DNA from 4 places in the Prochlorococcus sp. MIT 0604 genome. Region 1 is predicted to be linked to each of the others. Evidence: predicted binding sites of a transcription regulator. Region 1 holds the regulator's gene; each other region holds the start of a gene.
What was found. Region 1 encodes NtcA, which controls nitrogen genes in cyanobacteria. Its sites were predicted from a motif close to GTANCNNNNGNTAC; they were not measured.
Positions count from the first base shown of each region.

Region 2: EW14_RS09805 (DUF4278 domain-containing protein) is a predicted target of NtcA. The motif match lies at 1,426-1,439, and genes of this name have one in related genera.
Region 3: EW14_RS09830 (DUF4278 domain-containing protein) is a predicted target of NtcA. The motif match lies at 1,844-1,857, and genes of this name have one in related genera.
Region 4: EW14_RS06085 (ferredoxin--nitrite reductase) is a predicted target of NtcA. The motif match lies at 2,005-2,018, and genes of this name have one in related genera.

Region 1 is NZ_CP007753.1:263,461-267,056, forward strand. Features, by position in the region: gene thyX (FAD-dependent thymidylate synthase) at 1-544, opposite strand, end outside; gene dcd (dCTP deaminase) at 546-1,139, opposite strand; gene EW14_RS01390 (cob(I)yrinic acid a,c-diamide adenosyltransferase) at 1,144-1,725, opposite strand; gene ntcA (global nitrogen regulator NtcA) at 1,924-2,658, shown strand; gene EW14_RS01400 (DUF3084 domain-containing protein) at 2,698-3,596, shown strand, end outside.
Region 2 is NZ_CP007753.1:397,505-401,100, forward strand. Features, by position in the region: gene EW14_RS02195 (aminotransferase class V-fold PLP-dependent enzyme) at 1-266, opposite strand, end outside; gene EW14_RS02200 (methyltransferase domain-containing protein) at 303-1,097, opposite strand; gene EW14_RS09805 (DUF4278 domain-containing protein) at 1,174-1,347, opposite strand; gene EW14_RS02205 (hypothetical protein) at 1,602-1,859, shown strand; gene EW14_RS02210 (NifU family protein) at 1,882-2,127, opposite strand; gene EW14_RS02215 (malate:quinone oxidoreductase) at 2,198-3,596, shown strand, end outside.
Region 3 is NZ_CP007753.1:644,954-648,549, reverse strand. Features, by position in the region: gene nrdJ (ribonucleoside-triphosphate reductase, adenosylcobalamin-dependent) at 1-1,092, shown strand, start outside; gene EW14_RS03560 (RNA recognition motif-containing protein) at 1,181-1,447, shown strand; gene EW14_RS03555 (hypothetical protein) at 1,444-1,638, opposite strand; gene EW14_RS09830 (DUF4278 domain-containing protein) at 1,941-2,042, shown strand; gene EW14_RS10215 (hypothetical protein) at 2,181-2,330, shown strand; gene EW14_RS03550 (SGNH/GDSL hydrolase family protein) at 2,881-3,596, shown strand, end outside.
Region 4 is NZ_CP007753.1:1,088,617-1,092,212, forward strand. Features, by position in the region: gene EW14_RS06080 (hypothetical protein) at 1-422, opposite strand, end outside; gene EW14_RS06085 (ferredoxin--nitrite reductase) at 433-1,956, opposite strand; gene EW14_RS06090 (hypothetical protein) at 2,109-3,383, opposite strand.

The DNA of each region.
Region 1 (3,596 bases):
TACCATGAGCTGATCTTAAATGAATGTAATGTATCCAAGACCTGCATGATCCAGACATATAGATTCGTGTTGGAGTTGCTAATGGTAAAACAAATCTTGCACATTCTTTGGCTACCCCTTCAGCAAGTAAATCTTCATATAATTTTGAAGCAGCCTGAAAATGTAAATCAATTTTTTCATTGAATCTTTTTTTTAACTCATCAGGAAGGTCGGGGATTGAATTTTGCCTATTTTTAGAATCTTGACGCCTCAACTCTGGTAAGGGAATATTGCCCAATTGAGAACTATCTGCATATCTCTGTGAAAATTCCTGAAAAGTAAAAGATCTATGTCTTAAAATTTGAGCAGCGATTCCTCTGTTAGTTTCTATTTGTAAGGTCATAAATGACTGTTCAAAAACACTCCAATGTTCATTTTTTATGCAATAACTTAGTAATTTTGAATAATCCTCATTTTCCTGATTTTTTGGATTACTTACTCTTGCAATGTAAGCCATTGTTTTTTCTGCATCGGGAGTTAGCGAAATTAGCTCAACTTTACTCATTTTAGATTTTTGCTAGAGTCACTTTTTCTGGTTGGTTTTGATATTTTCCTTTTCTATCTTCATAGGTTGTAGAACATGGATCACCTTCAAAAAATAGTAGTTGGCAAATACCCTCTTCAGCATAAATTCTGCAATCTGCACCTGAACTATTACTAAATTCTAAGGTTAGATGACCTTCCCACCCTGCTTCGGCGGGTGTTGTATTAACAATTATTCCTAGTCGTGCATAAGTACTTTTGCCTATACAGATTACAGTTATATTTTCTGGTACTTTCATCTTTTCTAAAGCCACTCCTAAACCATAGGAGTGAGCAGGGAGAATAAAGAAGTCTCCATCATTATCATGGTGAAGTTCAGTTTTTTCTAAATTATTAGGATTAAACTTTTTGGGATTCATAACGGTACCAGGGACATGTCTGAAAATTAGGAATTCTTTTGATGAAAGTCTTAAATCATAGCCATAAGATGAGCATCCGTAACTCAAAACTGGCTTTTGTTTATTATCAGGCTCAAGATGCCTCACTAAATTTGACTGAAAGGGCTTTATCATTCCTTCCGAGGCCTGTTGATTTATCCAGAGATCATTTTTTAGCATTGTTTTATGAGCGAAGTTCGGTAATTTGGTTGGCCATTAATAATAGATCTTTAGGAATATCTGTACCAGTAAGAATTACATCTCCTGATATAAATCGGTTTTCAAGTGTTGAAATCAAATCATCTTTATCGATAATTTTCATCTCAATAGCTAAAAAAATTTCATCAAGTATGATTTGGTCGTTCTCGTCAGATTGTAGTTCTTTTTTACAAAAGTTCCATAATTCAACAGTAGATTCATGAATAGATTTTTTTAAATTATTATTATTTTCAATTTCTTCTGAATTATATTGATCAAATGAATGTGATGATCTTATCCAGGTTAAGTTACCGCAAAGCTTTACTGCATTATCAACTCCTTGTTTTACGCCTCCCTTCATAAATTGTATTAAGAGCACTTTTCTACCAAGAGCAGCATTTCTTAGAGAATCTCTAATAATAGATGGGTAGCTTCCTCGATATGAAGAATGATAGATTTGAATTTGCCCGTTTTGTGTAAATCTTTTTACGTTAACTTTGTTAGCAGTATTTATGTTTACAACATCAAGATTATTTCTGGAACAAATATGGGATGAACTATTTACCATTATTAAATTCTTTCTACATGCAGTATAATTAGAATCTACCGACACTGCATATAGTGTAATTTTACTTAAAAAAGTCTTAATCAAGTGGAAACTGGCAGAAAAAGCCTTATTTGTAAATTAATAAGAATTGAAAATTGTTACTGTTGATACAAGATATTTTAGGACGTCTCCTTAAATTTTTTAATAGTTAAGATATTTATGATACCTGCTTCACGAGGATTCAACCGCTTTAGTTCGCAACATTCCGGACAAAGTAAAATTAACTCTATTGGAGAACGTTTTCCAATCAATAGAACTTTAATGGAAGTTATTAAAGGTCTTGATGGTGCAAGCACAGAAATGGTTGAGAGATCTAAAACTATATTTTTCCCTGGGGATCCTGCAGAAAGGGTTTATCTTATAAGAAGAGGAGCAGTAAGATTATCAAGGGTTTATGAGTCAGGTGAAGAAATAACAGTTGCTCTTTTAAGAGAGAATAGTCTCTTTGGTGTTTTATCTCTTCTAACAGGACATAGATCTGATCGTTTTTACCATGCTATAGCATTTACAAGGGTTGAGATGATAACAGCACCTGCCAATTCTGTTTTAAGAGCTATAGAGGAAGATGCATCAGTAGGACTATTACTTTTGCAAGGGCTTTCAAGTAGGATCCTGCAAACTGAAACCATGATAGAAACTCTTACACACAGGGATATGTCTTCTCGTTTAGTAAGTTTCTTAATGGTTCTTTGTAGAGACTTTGGAGTTGCAGGTGAAAAAGGTATCACAATAGATCTAAGGCTTTCACATCAAGCAATTGCTGAAGCTATTGGTTCTACAAGAGTAACCATTACAAGATTATTGGGAGATTTAAAGGATTCAGGGCTTCTTAATATTGAAAGAAAAAAGATCACAGTGTTCGATCCAATTGCTCTTGCAAAAAGATTTAATTGATTCATCATAAATTATGATGTATTGAGGGTATGCAAACGTGTGGCTTGGATTTTAATTGTTTTTTTAATATTCCTGGGAGGATTAATTGCACCATTTGGGGATATTCTTGGAACAAAGATTGGTAAAGCAAGATTTAGTATCTTAAAATTAAGACCGAAAAAAACAGCAACTATAATAACAATAATTACTGGTGGTTTTATTAGTTCAATATCAATAGGATTGTTGATTTTAGTAAGTGAAGAATTCAGACAAAGGCTTTTTGTTGATATTCCTTTTTTGCAAAAAACTTTAGATGAAAGTAAAAAGGCTTTAATCCCTTTACAGGAAGAACGAAAGGAACTTGAAGGTAAAATTATGCAAAAAGAAAAGGAGTTAAATCAATTAAAAAATAATATTAAAGAATTTAGGAGAGGAAATATTGTTATTAAAAGGGGGCAAACTTTATTTATTGCTGAGATCAATTCCAGCTCAAATATAAAACTAGACTTAACAAAAATCTTTAATGAAGCTGATAAATTTGTCAGGAAAATTGTTATCCCAATTAATAAAGAAGCAAAAAATATTCTTTTATGGAGACCTAATGATATTTCAAGAATTGAGAAAATAGCAGCTAGAGGTGGTAATAAGATTTTATTAATCAAATCAGCCACAAATGTTTTAAAAGGGGATAATTATGTTTTTGTATCTCCTGATTTATTAGAGAATAAATTTATAGTCAAAAAAGGGGATGTTATTACAAGTTCAATTCTTAAAGAAACTGATTTAAATCTTAAATCAATAAATACTAAAATTAAAGCATTGCTTAGAGAAACAAGGGATGAAATTAAGTCAAAAGGATCACAAGTTAGTGAAATTAATACAAATGGAAATTTTGTAAAAAAAATTAGAGACTTTCTTCAAGAAAATCAAAATATTAAATTTAAGTTAGAAGTAGTATC
Region 2 (3,596 bases), 130 kb from region 1:
AAAATCATACCGGAAGAGATATTTTCGGTAAAAGCTACATTCTTTGAATTGACACCTAATTTTTGCGCAATGATTCTTTTTGTGGTCAATATTTCTTTGTAAATAAAAGGCCACATATCATTGGTAAATGGTCCTATCTCTTGGATAATCTCCCAAGTTTTAACTATTGCTTCTAGAGAAGATTTTGGTAATGGTCCTTGGCCGCCGTAGTTGAAATAATACTTATTTTTTAATGCGGGTATTTGATCTCTTAGATTATTTCTCATGGAAATTTATATTATATTTTCAACCCTTAGATTTTTTTAAATATTGCCCACTAAAGTTACTGTTCTAAATTCAATATCCTCGATTACTTTCCAAGGTTCAGCACTCCTTTCTGCAAATTTTAAATTTTTAAATCCTAGTTCTTTAAAATCACTTATAAAGTCTGGCTCATACCATGCTCCACTAATACATTCTGTCCATAAATCATGATCATTTTGCAATCTTAAAGGAACTTTTTTGTTAGAGACGATATCGCTAATTGCAATTCTTCCATTATCGTTTAAAACTCTTTTTATGTTATTTAGAAGGTTATTTCTAGATTCTGGACTTACCAAGTTTAAAACGCAATTACTTAAAATAATATCAACTGATTTATCTGCGATTAATGGATTTAAATCTTTATCTAATTCATCAAGTTTTTCAATTGAACCTTCTAGAAATTCTGTATTGTTGAAACCTATATTTTTTGTAACTTCTTTAGATGCTGATCTTGATAAAGAAAGCATGTCAGGATTCTGATCAACTCCAATAACTTTCCCTTCTTTCCCAACAATTTGGGCACAAATGAAAGCATTTTTGCCGCTACCACTTCCAAGATCTAAGACTATATCATTTTTTTGAACATATTTTGTTGGATCACCACACCCATAGTCTCTTTCTATAACCTCTTGAGGAATTACTTCTAGTAAAACGGGATCAAACCCAACTGGTGTACAAAGACAACTTTCTTTTTCTTGTGCCGCTGAGCCATATCTTTCTTGAATCGCATCTTTATGATCGAATTGATTAGGTGCTTTATTCGATGTGTTTGTATTACAGCAACTTTCAGACATATTTTTTAAAGGACTCTTGATAAATATAGCCAAAAAAAAGCCCCTGAAAAAGGGGCTTTTAATTTGTTTAATTAAATTATTTAGTGTAATTAACACCTCTGTAATTTAATTCTGCTTTTTCATTACTTGAAGAAGCGTCATCCATTCTATTGGTGTATACGTTTCTTCTATAGGTAAGTTCAACAAGTTGCTTTTTAGCAGCTTCTTTGTTTTGAACGTAGTTTTTACCTCTGTAAGTTAAAGTAGTCATGTTTCGATGTGACAACACGGCCATCCCCCGTTCCATGGTATGACTCGAACTGCGCCCTCAAATGAGGGTGAACGAAAAGTAGCGATTGCTACCAAATTATTATAAGCGTATTTTTAGCTGCATGTCTAGCTTTTACAAATAGAAACGAAGTTTTAATGTTTTTTTAATTATTATCTTAGGTAAATTTTTTTATAAATAGTCTCTAAAAAGGTTTATGTTTATATTTGGTTTAATCTTCATGTAACTATTTATTTATGACAGGTTTTTTATATTTCTTGGGAAATACTTTAAGGTGGCCAGTGTTAAAGCCAAAAGAATTTTTTTCACTACATGCTTATTTTTCAATTATTTATTTGATAACTTTTACTTTGAGTAAATATGATGTAAGCCAATCAAATTTAGTTTTTACTTTAGGAATACTAGCACCTCTTTTAATCGCTATTGGTCAAGGACTTCCAATTGATTGCCTTGATATGGAATCATCTTTGTTGAAGGAATTAAAAACTAAATAATATATATTTAAGTTAAAAATTTCTATAAAACTTGGACAACTTCGCTTATTTCAGGAATCATTTCTTTTAACTTTCTTTCAATACCCATTTTGAGAGTCATAGTGCTACTAGGGCAACTACCACATGCTCCCTGAAGTCTGACTTTGACAATTGGACCATCTATTTCTGCAATCTCTACATTACCTCCATCAGAAATTAAAAAAGGTCTTAGCTCGTCAAGGACTTTTTCTACATTTTCATTTGTCAGCGAGAGTGTTTCAGTACTCATAATTTTGGATTAACTTTATAATAAGCCTAGAAAGAAATCTGATTAATTGCAAAAAAGATAATTTTCTGTTGTGACTTCATCTAAAAATCCCACTAATGACAATAGCTACTTTGATGCAGTCTTAGTAGGAGCAGGGATAATGAGTAGTACTTTAGCCCTCCTAATTTCAGAAGTTTTACCAGATATAAAATTTCTTATTATAGAAAAATTAAATGCTCCAGGAAGTGAAAGTACTGGCGCTTTTAACAATGCAGGTACAGGACATGCGGCTAATTGCGAATTAAACTATACCCCTTTAGATGAAAAAGGAAATCTAAAAATAGATAAAGCTCTCTCAATAAATCGTTCTTTTGAAACATCCATGTCTTTATGGGCCTCATTGTATGAAGCAGGGAAAATTGATATTAAGAAGTTTCTAAAATTTATTCCTCATATTAGCTTTGTGTCTGGTCAGGATAATATTTCTTTTTTAAAAAAAAGATTTCAGAAAATGACCGAAAATCCTGAATTTATCGATATGGAATTTTCTACATCTTTTGATGAAATTTCATCATGGGCTCCTCTAATAACAAAAGATAGAAATCCATCTGCTGAAATTGCTGCTACCAGAATAGGTAGAGGAACTGATATTAATTTTGAGGCTTTAACTAAAGAGTATTTGTCATTAGTTTCCTTAAACAAAAATGTTGAAATTAGATACAAAACAGAATTAGTAGATTTAAATAAAATTGATAAAAAACAATGGGAACTAGAAATCAGTTCTGAAGGTAGAAAAACTTCAATTAGAACTGGCTACGTTTTTCTTGGTGCTGGTGGAAAAACAATTAGTTATTTACAAAAATCAAAAATTCCAGAAGCAAAAAGTTATGGTGGATTTCCTGTTAGTGGTAAATGGCTTATTTGCGAGAAAAAAGATCTAACAGAAAAACATAACTCAAAAGTTTATGGTAAAGCTGATATTGGATCGCCACCAATGTCTGTGCCTCATTTAGACACTAGATGGATTGATAATAAAAAACTTCTCTTATATGGACCTTTTGCTGGATTTACAACGAAATTTCTAAAACAAAGTTCATACTTTGACTTATTTAGTTCAATTAAAAAGAATAATATTTTTTCTATGTTAGACGTTGGTTTCAAGAACAACGATTTAATTAATTACCTAATATTACAATCATTAAATAACCATAACTCAAGAGTTGAGAATCTAAAGAATATGATGCCATCAGCTAATCCTTCTGATTGGTATTTAAAGAATGCTGGTCAAAGAGTCCAAATAATTAAAAAAACTGAAGGTGGTGGCTCTTTGAAATTTGGAACTGAGATTGTAAATTCATCTGATGGTTCATTATCTGCTTTGTTGGGAGCCTCTCCTGGAGCAAGTACTGCGGTTTCAATTATGGTTGAGGTTCTAAAAAAATCTGTTTTATTTTTAAGCGATAAGCATAATCTTCAGAAAAAAATAAATG
Region 3 (3,596 bases), 380 kb from region 1:
GGACTTAACCCTTGTGGGGAGATCTTGGGAAATGATTTCCATTGCAATTTGGCTGAAGTTCATTTAAATCAGATTGATCCAGGAAATTTTGAAGAGCAAAAAAAAGCTTTTAAAGCAGCCGCTCTTTCTGTAGCATGCTTACTTAATCATGAATTTGAAGTTGAGCGTTACAGAAAAAGTAGGGAATATGATCCTATCGTAGGAGTAAGTTTCACTGGATTATTTGATTTTTGTGTCCATGCCTTTGGGACGCCATGGTTGAAATGGTGGGAAGCAGGAAGGCCAAATAGCGAAGAAGGGAAGACCTTCAAAGAAAAGGAAGCTAAATTCTTAGATTCTTGGAGAAAAATAGTAAAAGAAACTGTATGGGAATATTGTGATAAGCATAATCTAAGGAGACCAAATAGATGCACAACAGTTCAGCCAGCTGGAACTAAAAGTCTTCTTACTGGAGCAGCTCCAGGGTGGCATCCTCCAAAGGCTCAAAGATTCATAAGAAGAATAACTTTCAGGAAAAATGACCCAATCGCTTTAGCTTGCATGGATTATGGTTACTCAGTTGTTCCATCTCAATCTGATAAAGATGAAAATGGTTGCTTGCTCGATAATCCATTTGATCCAAGATGTACAGAATGGTTAGTTGAAATCCCTACAGAAGTTAGTTGGGCAAATATAGACGGCGCAGACCAAATAGACATCAATAATTTCTCAGCATTAGCTCAATTTGATTTTTACATGCAAGTACAGAAATTTTACACAGAGCATAATACCTCTGCAACCGTAGAATTTAGAGAAAATGAAATCGAGGATTTAGCTAAGGCTATTCATAATGCAATAGAAAATAATGAGGGATATATTTCAGCAGCATTGCTGGCTAGATTTAGTGCTAACGCTACTTTCCCGAGATTACCCTTTGAACCAATAAGTAAAGAGGAATATATATCATTGCAGAATAAAGTAATAGAAAGGAAAGTAAATAACGATTTCTTTGACGCTCTTAATAAATATGATGTTGGAGAACTATCTGAAGCTGGGCCAGCTGGGTGCGATTCAGATAAATGCTTGCTTCCTCTGGCTAAACCCAAAGATTAAAATTTTAAATTATTTGTAAATAAAAAATATAAATTAGTTTTTAAAATTTAATTTATGGCTACCTCTTAAATAGGGACATAAATTTTTTATGACATTAAGTTTAAATATTGGGAACATTTTTAATGATTCCTCTAGTCATGCTTTAGTGGATGAGCTAAGAAAAAGAACTACAGAAGAGGATATCTTAGATTTTGAGAAAAAATTTAACTCCAAAAACGAAAAAAATCTACACGTTTATATATGTAGATTTCTAAAAAATAGATCAATATCCAGAGGGCTAGCCTCTAGATGGTTAATAACCATAATTAAAAACAAAGAATCAAAAATTGATGCTTTGCAAAAATTAAATAACTAGGTCAGCCCTGATAGTTTCCATAGAGCAATTCCAAAAATTGAGAATCCCATAATAAAAGTAAAAGCCAAAGCATTTACCAATTGAACCTTATCATTCATTCTGTTTGCGAATGGTAATAATTGAGCAAATAATGGAGTCTCTTCAACTATTGCGGATTTTTTTACTGTAGGTTTTTTGCTTCTAGAAAACATAAAACAAATTTTATAATCTTAAGAATTTTACATTTAAAAGTTCAATAAATAAAAAATACTTCTCAAAAACGAACAAAATGTAACCTGCAAGAAACTACATAAAAAACATAAATTTATTGATTAGGAGCCTATTTCATTATTAAAGTATTAAGTTTATTTATTAAAGACCTAGACAAATAATTTCCTTGAATGTTATGGTTAAATTGTAGCAATCGCTACCAAAACGTTCAACTTGCGTATAGCAAGCCGCAAATCGACTTAAGCCATGGAACGGGGACTTAAGCGAAACCGGAGCTTAAAAAATGACTCTAATTTACAGAGGACAAAAGTACGTCCAGAACAAAGAAGCAGCTAAAAAGCAGCACAACGAATTAACTTATAGAGGAAAAGCTTACACAAGCTAGTTCATTTATCCAACCAATCAATAAAAAAGCCACTTTTAGTGGCTTTTTTTTGTCCTAACTTAATCTAAAAAATTCACTTAATACTTCTAACAAGTATTAAACTAATATGATTTAATTGCATTCATATATTTGATAACTATGGCAGACAAGAAACCTTTATTTAAAGCACCTTATGACCTAAAAGATGTGAGTGCTCTTTTCGCCATAGTTGCCTTCGTTTTAATAATCGCTGCCATAGTTGGGAATAACTTATTTGGTTTATTTCAACAAAATGTTAACTTTGGGTGATTTTTTTTTGGTAGGAGACTGATTTTTGTGAACTAATTTTGTGGACAAAATTTGACTAGAAATAGACCTTTATAAAGATTTAACTCATCATTATCAATAAAAATTAATATTCCAAACTAGTTTCTTGAAATAATTTTTAAATCTTTGAGTTTATAGTCTGTGACACAATTATTATGATATTTTAAAGTTCATTAAAACAGAATAACCCATTGGAGAAGTGGTCGAGTGGGTTAAGGATCTAGTCTTGAAAACTATCTAACCCATAGTTATTTGAAAGCGATCTAAGAGATATTTAAAAAAGTGGACTATCACAAATTTATACTTTAGTTAGTTCAACTAGAGACTTTTAATAAAAATACGATTTGTTCTCGAAAAAAAATAGTACCATATTTATTAATTTCATCATTGCAAGATCATTAACTGAATTGGTATAGTCTGAGATTGGAATCAGCGCGAGGGTATCAATATAAGTCGCCTGACAAAAAAAGAGTTAAAATTAAGAAGATAAAATCTTAGATCATTAATTTTATTAAGCACTTAAAAAATAAAAATGAAAAAAATCGTAATAAATGCATTTCTTATAACTTTTTCCATAGCAATTGGCCTATTTTTTTGCGAATTATTTGGAAGGTTTGTGGGGTTAGGAGATCCCCTGATTTACGAAGAAGATCCACTTGTTGGATATAGACTAAGGCCTAATCAAAAAAAGATCGGAAGAAATAATTCAAATATATCTATTGACCATGAAGGTTTTAGATATAACCCAAATCAAGAAAAAACTAATAATGATAAATATATAGTTTTTGTTGGAGATAGTATTACATACGGTGGCTCTTATACAGACGATTCTGAAATATTCTCTAGTATTTATTGTTCTAACATAAAAGAATCAATTTGCCTAAATTCAGGATTAAATGGATGGGGTTTATACAACATAGGAAGATTCATAAGAAATTTCTCATTATATTCAGATAGAAATCCATCAGAATTTATTGTTGTAATTTCGCCTAATGATGTGTTGCGTAATGTATCGCAGTTAAGAGGTCTACCTTGGTTTACCTCAGAGCCAAAAGAACCTAAGGCTTTAAACCAAATATCAAAATATGTAATTCTGGCTCATATTTTACCTAATCTAGAAAGTAAAAATGAAGGGAATGAATATTTTCAAAAATACTGGTTAAGAAAGGGAATAAATCAAAAAGAATCAAATATTAGAGAAAAAACAATTCAAACATCTTTTAAACACTTTAGCGAAAGCATTAAAGA
Region 4 (3,596 bases), 830 kb from region 1:
AATTGATGAGCTTTGAAATGAAGAATATTAAGACCTGCAATCCAAAAATCTGTTTCGCAAATATCGAATATTTCTCTAATTAATTGAAGTTCAATTTCTCCTCCCCAGGGCTCTAAAGCATTAATTATATGAATATTTAACTTATTATTTTGATAAAGATTTTTTAGTAAAAGATCTTTTGCATTTTTTTTATTTGTTAATTTAAGGGCCTCAATTAATTCAACTTTAAGGCCAAATTTTTTTATCATCTTTTCAAGTAAAAAATATCCTTTCTTTTCTTGCATACCTATCTTTTCCGCAATAACTTTACGAATCTCAAAAGATAATTCCAATGAATAGTAGGAAAATAGAATATCAAGATCTAATTTTTTTGAACCTAATCCATTTAAAACTTCTAATATTTCAGATTCACTTTTGCTCATTAATATATTTTTAGGTTTTTAACTTTGCATTAAATTTGTTGATTAAAATTTCTTTGATTAAATTATAAATTTCATGTTTACTAACTTTTTTAAATTCGGTTTCACCTAAAGTTTGCAGGTGATCTTGTCTTCCTCCAATACTGACATTATATCCATCCTCAGTTCCACCTCCCTCTTTTTTTACCTTTGTGCCGGTCATGCCAATACCACCCATATGAGCTTGTCCACAATTATTTGGACATCCTGTCCAATGGATTTTAACCTCCTCTGATAATTCAAGTTCTCGATCTAATTTTTCAGAAATATTTCTTGCTATATCTTTGGTATTTGCAAGAGCAAAACTACAATAACTACTCCCTGTGCATGAAACAGTACTCGCTGAAAAATGGGATGGATTTAATTTGAATTTTTTAATAATTTCTTCATTAGCAAATTCTTCTAAAATGTTATCTTTCAGGCCAACAATAATTAGATTTTGATCTTCGGTTAGTCTTACTTCACTTTGTCCATATTTTTCACTTAATCTTGCAATTTCTTGTATATCTTCTACACATAATCTTCCTACAGGAATATGTAATCCAGCAAAGTAAAGATTGTTTTGTTTTTGTTTATTAATCCCAAATAAACTTCTTTGTTTTTCGTTGAAAATTGAGCCTGGATCGTTCGACAAAGTTCCAAATTTTTCTTCTACAAGTTTTCTAAATTTTTCAATACCTATAGAGTTTAAATAATATCTGAATCTTCCTTTATTTCTGAGAAATCTATCTCCATTATCTCGCCAAAGGGAAGTAATAATTCCAGTTATTTTACATATATCTTTTTCTTCTACCCAGACATCTAGAGGTATAGCATAAGCATTTAAAGTTGCTGATAAAATTCCTCCTACCCAGACACCAAAGCCTAATATTCCATTTTTAAAAACAGGATGAAAGATAAGATCATTATGTAGAAGAAAATTATCTTTTGCTCCGGCAACTGCAGTATTCCACTTCCTGGGTAAATTGGAGAATTCGGGGTTGCCATTACCAGAATTTGTTAAGTAATCTTCTAATTCAGAAGTATATTTTCTTGTATCAATAATTTCTTCAGGATCAATTCCCGCTAGTGGATTGCCAGTTACATTTCTTGGATTATCCATTCCAGACTGAACGGATGTAATATCAACCTCTCTAAGTCTTTTAATAATATCTGGTAGATCATTTATCAAAACTCCCCTTAATTGAATATTTTGCCTAGTTGTTATATCTGCAGAACCGTCTTCTCCGTATCTAGCAACTATTGAAGCGATTACTCTCAACTGATTAGAGTTTAAAATTCCATTGGGAACTCTAAGCCTCATCATAAATCTTCCAGGAGTTTTTGGTCTCCAAAAAAGGCCATACCACTTTAAGCGCATTTGCAAATCTACTTCATCCATCTCTTCCCACCCTTTAAGAGCATAATCATCTAATTCTTCAAAAATTTTCAGACCATCTTTTTCCGCCTTTTGCTTTTCAATCTTATTTAATTTTTTATCATTTAAATAATATTGCATATTTATTTTTTAATCAGATTATTTTCCCTAGATTTGGGGGGATAAAATGTATCCTATTATACGAATTTCTATAAATATTTTTTATTTTTAAAAATCTATTTCTTTCATAAACAATTTAGTTCATTTACTCTAATAATTGTAATGTTCTAGAATTAATTTTTAACTTTTCCCACCTTGTTTTCTGATTTCCTGATAACAGAATCAAAAGCGTTCTCTAAATCTTTTGTATTAAATCTTGAATAACTTTTTAAATGAGTTTCAAGATCATGTCCCATTGCATCTGCTATTTGTTTTGGTGATCTATAAGTGCCATTTTTATTGATCCTATTATGAGCAACATAGGCGTATCTATGCCGGAAAGAATAAGGTGTGCATTCTTGCCCCTCAACTTCAGCTTCCTTGCAAATTGACAACCAAACATTCTTAGGACTTCTATCTCTTAACTGTTTGCCTAACCTATCTGCGCCTTGTCCTTTGGATATTTGAGGAAGAAGTTCTCCAGCAGCAAACCTTTGCTGCAAAGTAAGGCACCATTCAAAAGGATTTCCATCTATATCCAAAACAAATAAAGGAAATAATCTTCTTCCATTTATCTTTGAATTCGATTTCTTATAAGTAGTCCAAAGTTCTGTTTTATTATTTTTTAGAACTAAATATCTAAGTTCCTCAGGCCTCAATCCATATACGGCACAAAGCTGAGTTGCAAATTGCCATTTTGCTGCATGCTCATTATCTGCAAACGCATCAACCAATCTTCCAATTTGGGAATCTGTTAATGGATAACCTACTCTCTTTTCTGTAGTTACTTCTTCTTCAGCTTTATTAAAAACTGGTGGTCTCCAATATGATGGAAAATCTTCTCTTTCTACGCACCAATTTAAGAATCTATTAAAAGCTAATCTCATATGTCTTCGCATGGTTGTGCCTTTAGCCCAACCTCTTTTTTCTAAATTTTTACCATGTTGATATTCATTACTGACTTTATCCCATAATCTTTTCCCATTTTGAGGTCTTGCTTTTGATCTCTTTACGTAAAAGAGAATTGCTGTAATTACAGGAAGGTGCTTCCTTTTCCATGTATTTTCTTGGATGGTATGTTTATTAGAGTTTCTGTAATTTTCGAGAGCCGTATCCCAGTTCAGCTCGAATTTAGATGATGATTTCTGTGAAATATCAAAAGCAGCTTTTAAAGAAATATTGGATTTATAGTTTTCATAAGTATCAGCAGCATTTTGTATGAGCTTAAGAGCCTCAACCCATTGATCTTCTTGCCATTTGTATGGAAGGTTTATTGATAAAAATCCTGATGCTTTTTTCCCATATAAAACACGAATATTTCCTCTATCAGGTTGAACAGTCCATCCAGTTCCAACAGAGACTTTAATTGCTCTTCTAAATACTTTTATCCAAGAGTTAGTTTCTACCACAAAGCGTCCGAGTGCTCCTCTTTTATTCTACGCAAATCCGTAGAAATATAACCTTACTTAGGCAAAAGTGTGCAGTCTCGTGCAGTCTTATGCAGTACATGATTGAAGTTATAGCTGAGATAACAGAGTCTCACTAATTGCGTGTTAGTGCTTTGGGAGCACTAGGTCGCAGGTTCGAATCCTGTCGCCCCGACCATTTAAAAACCAAGTCAT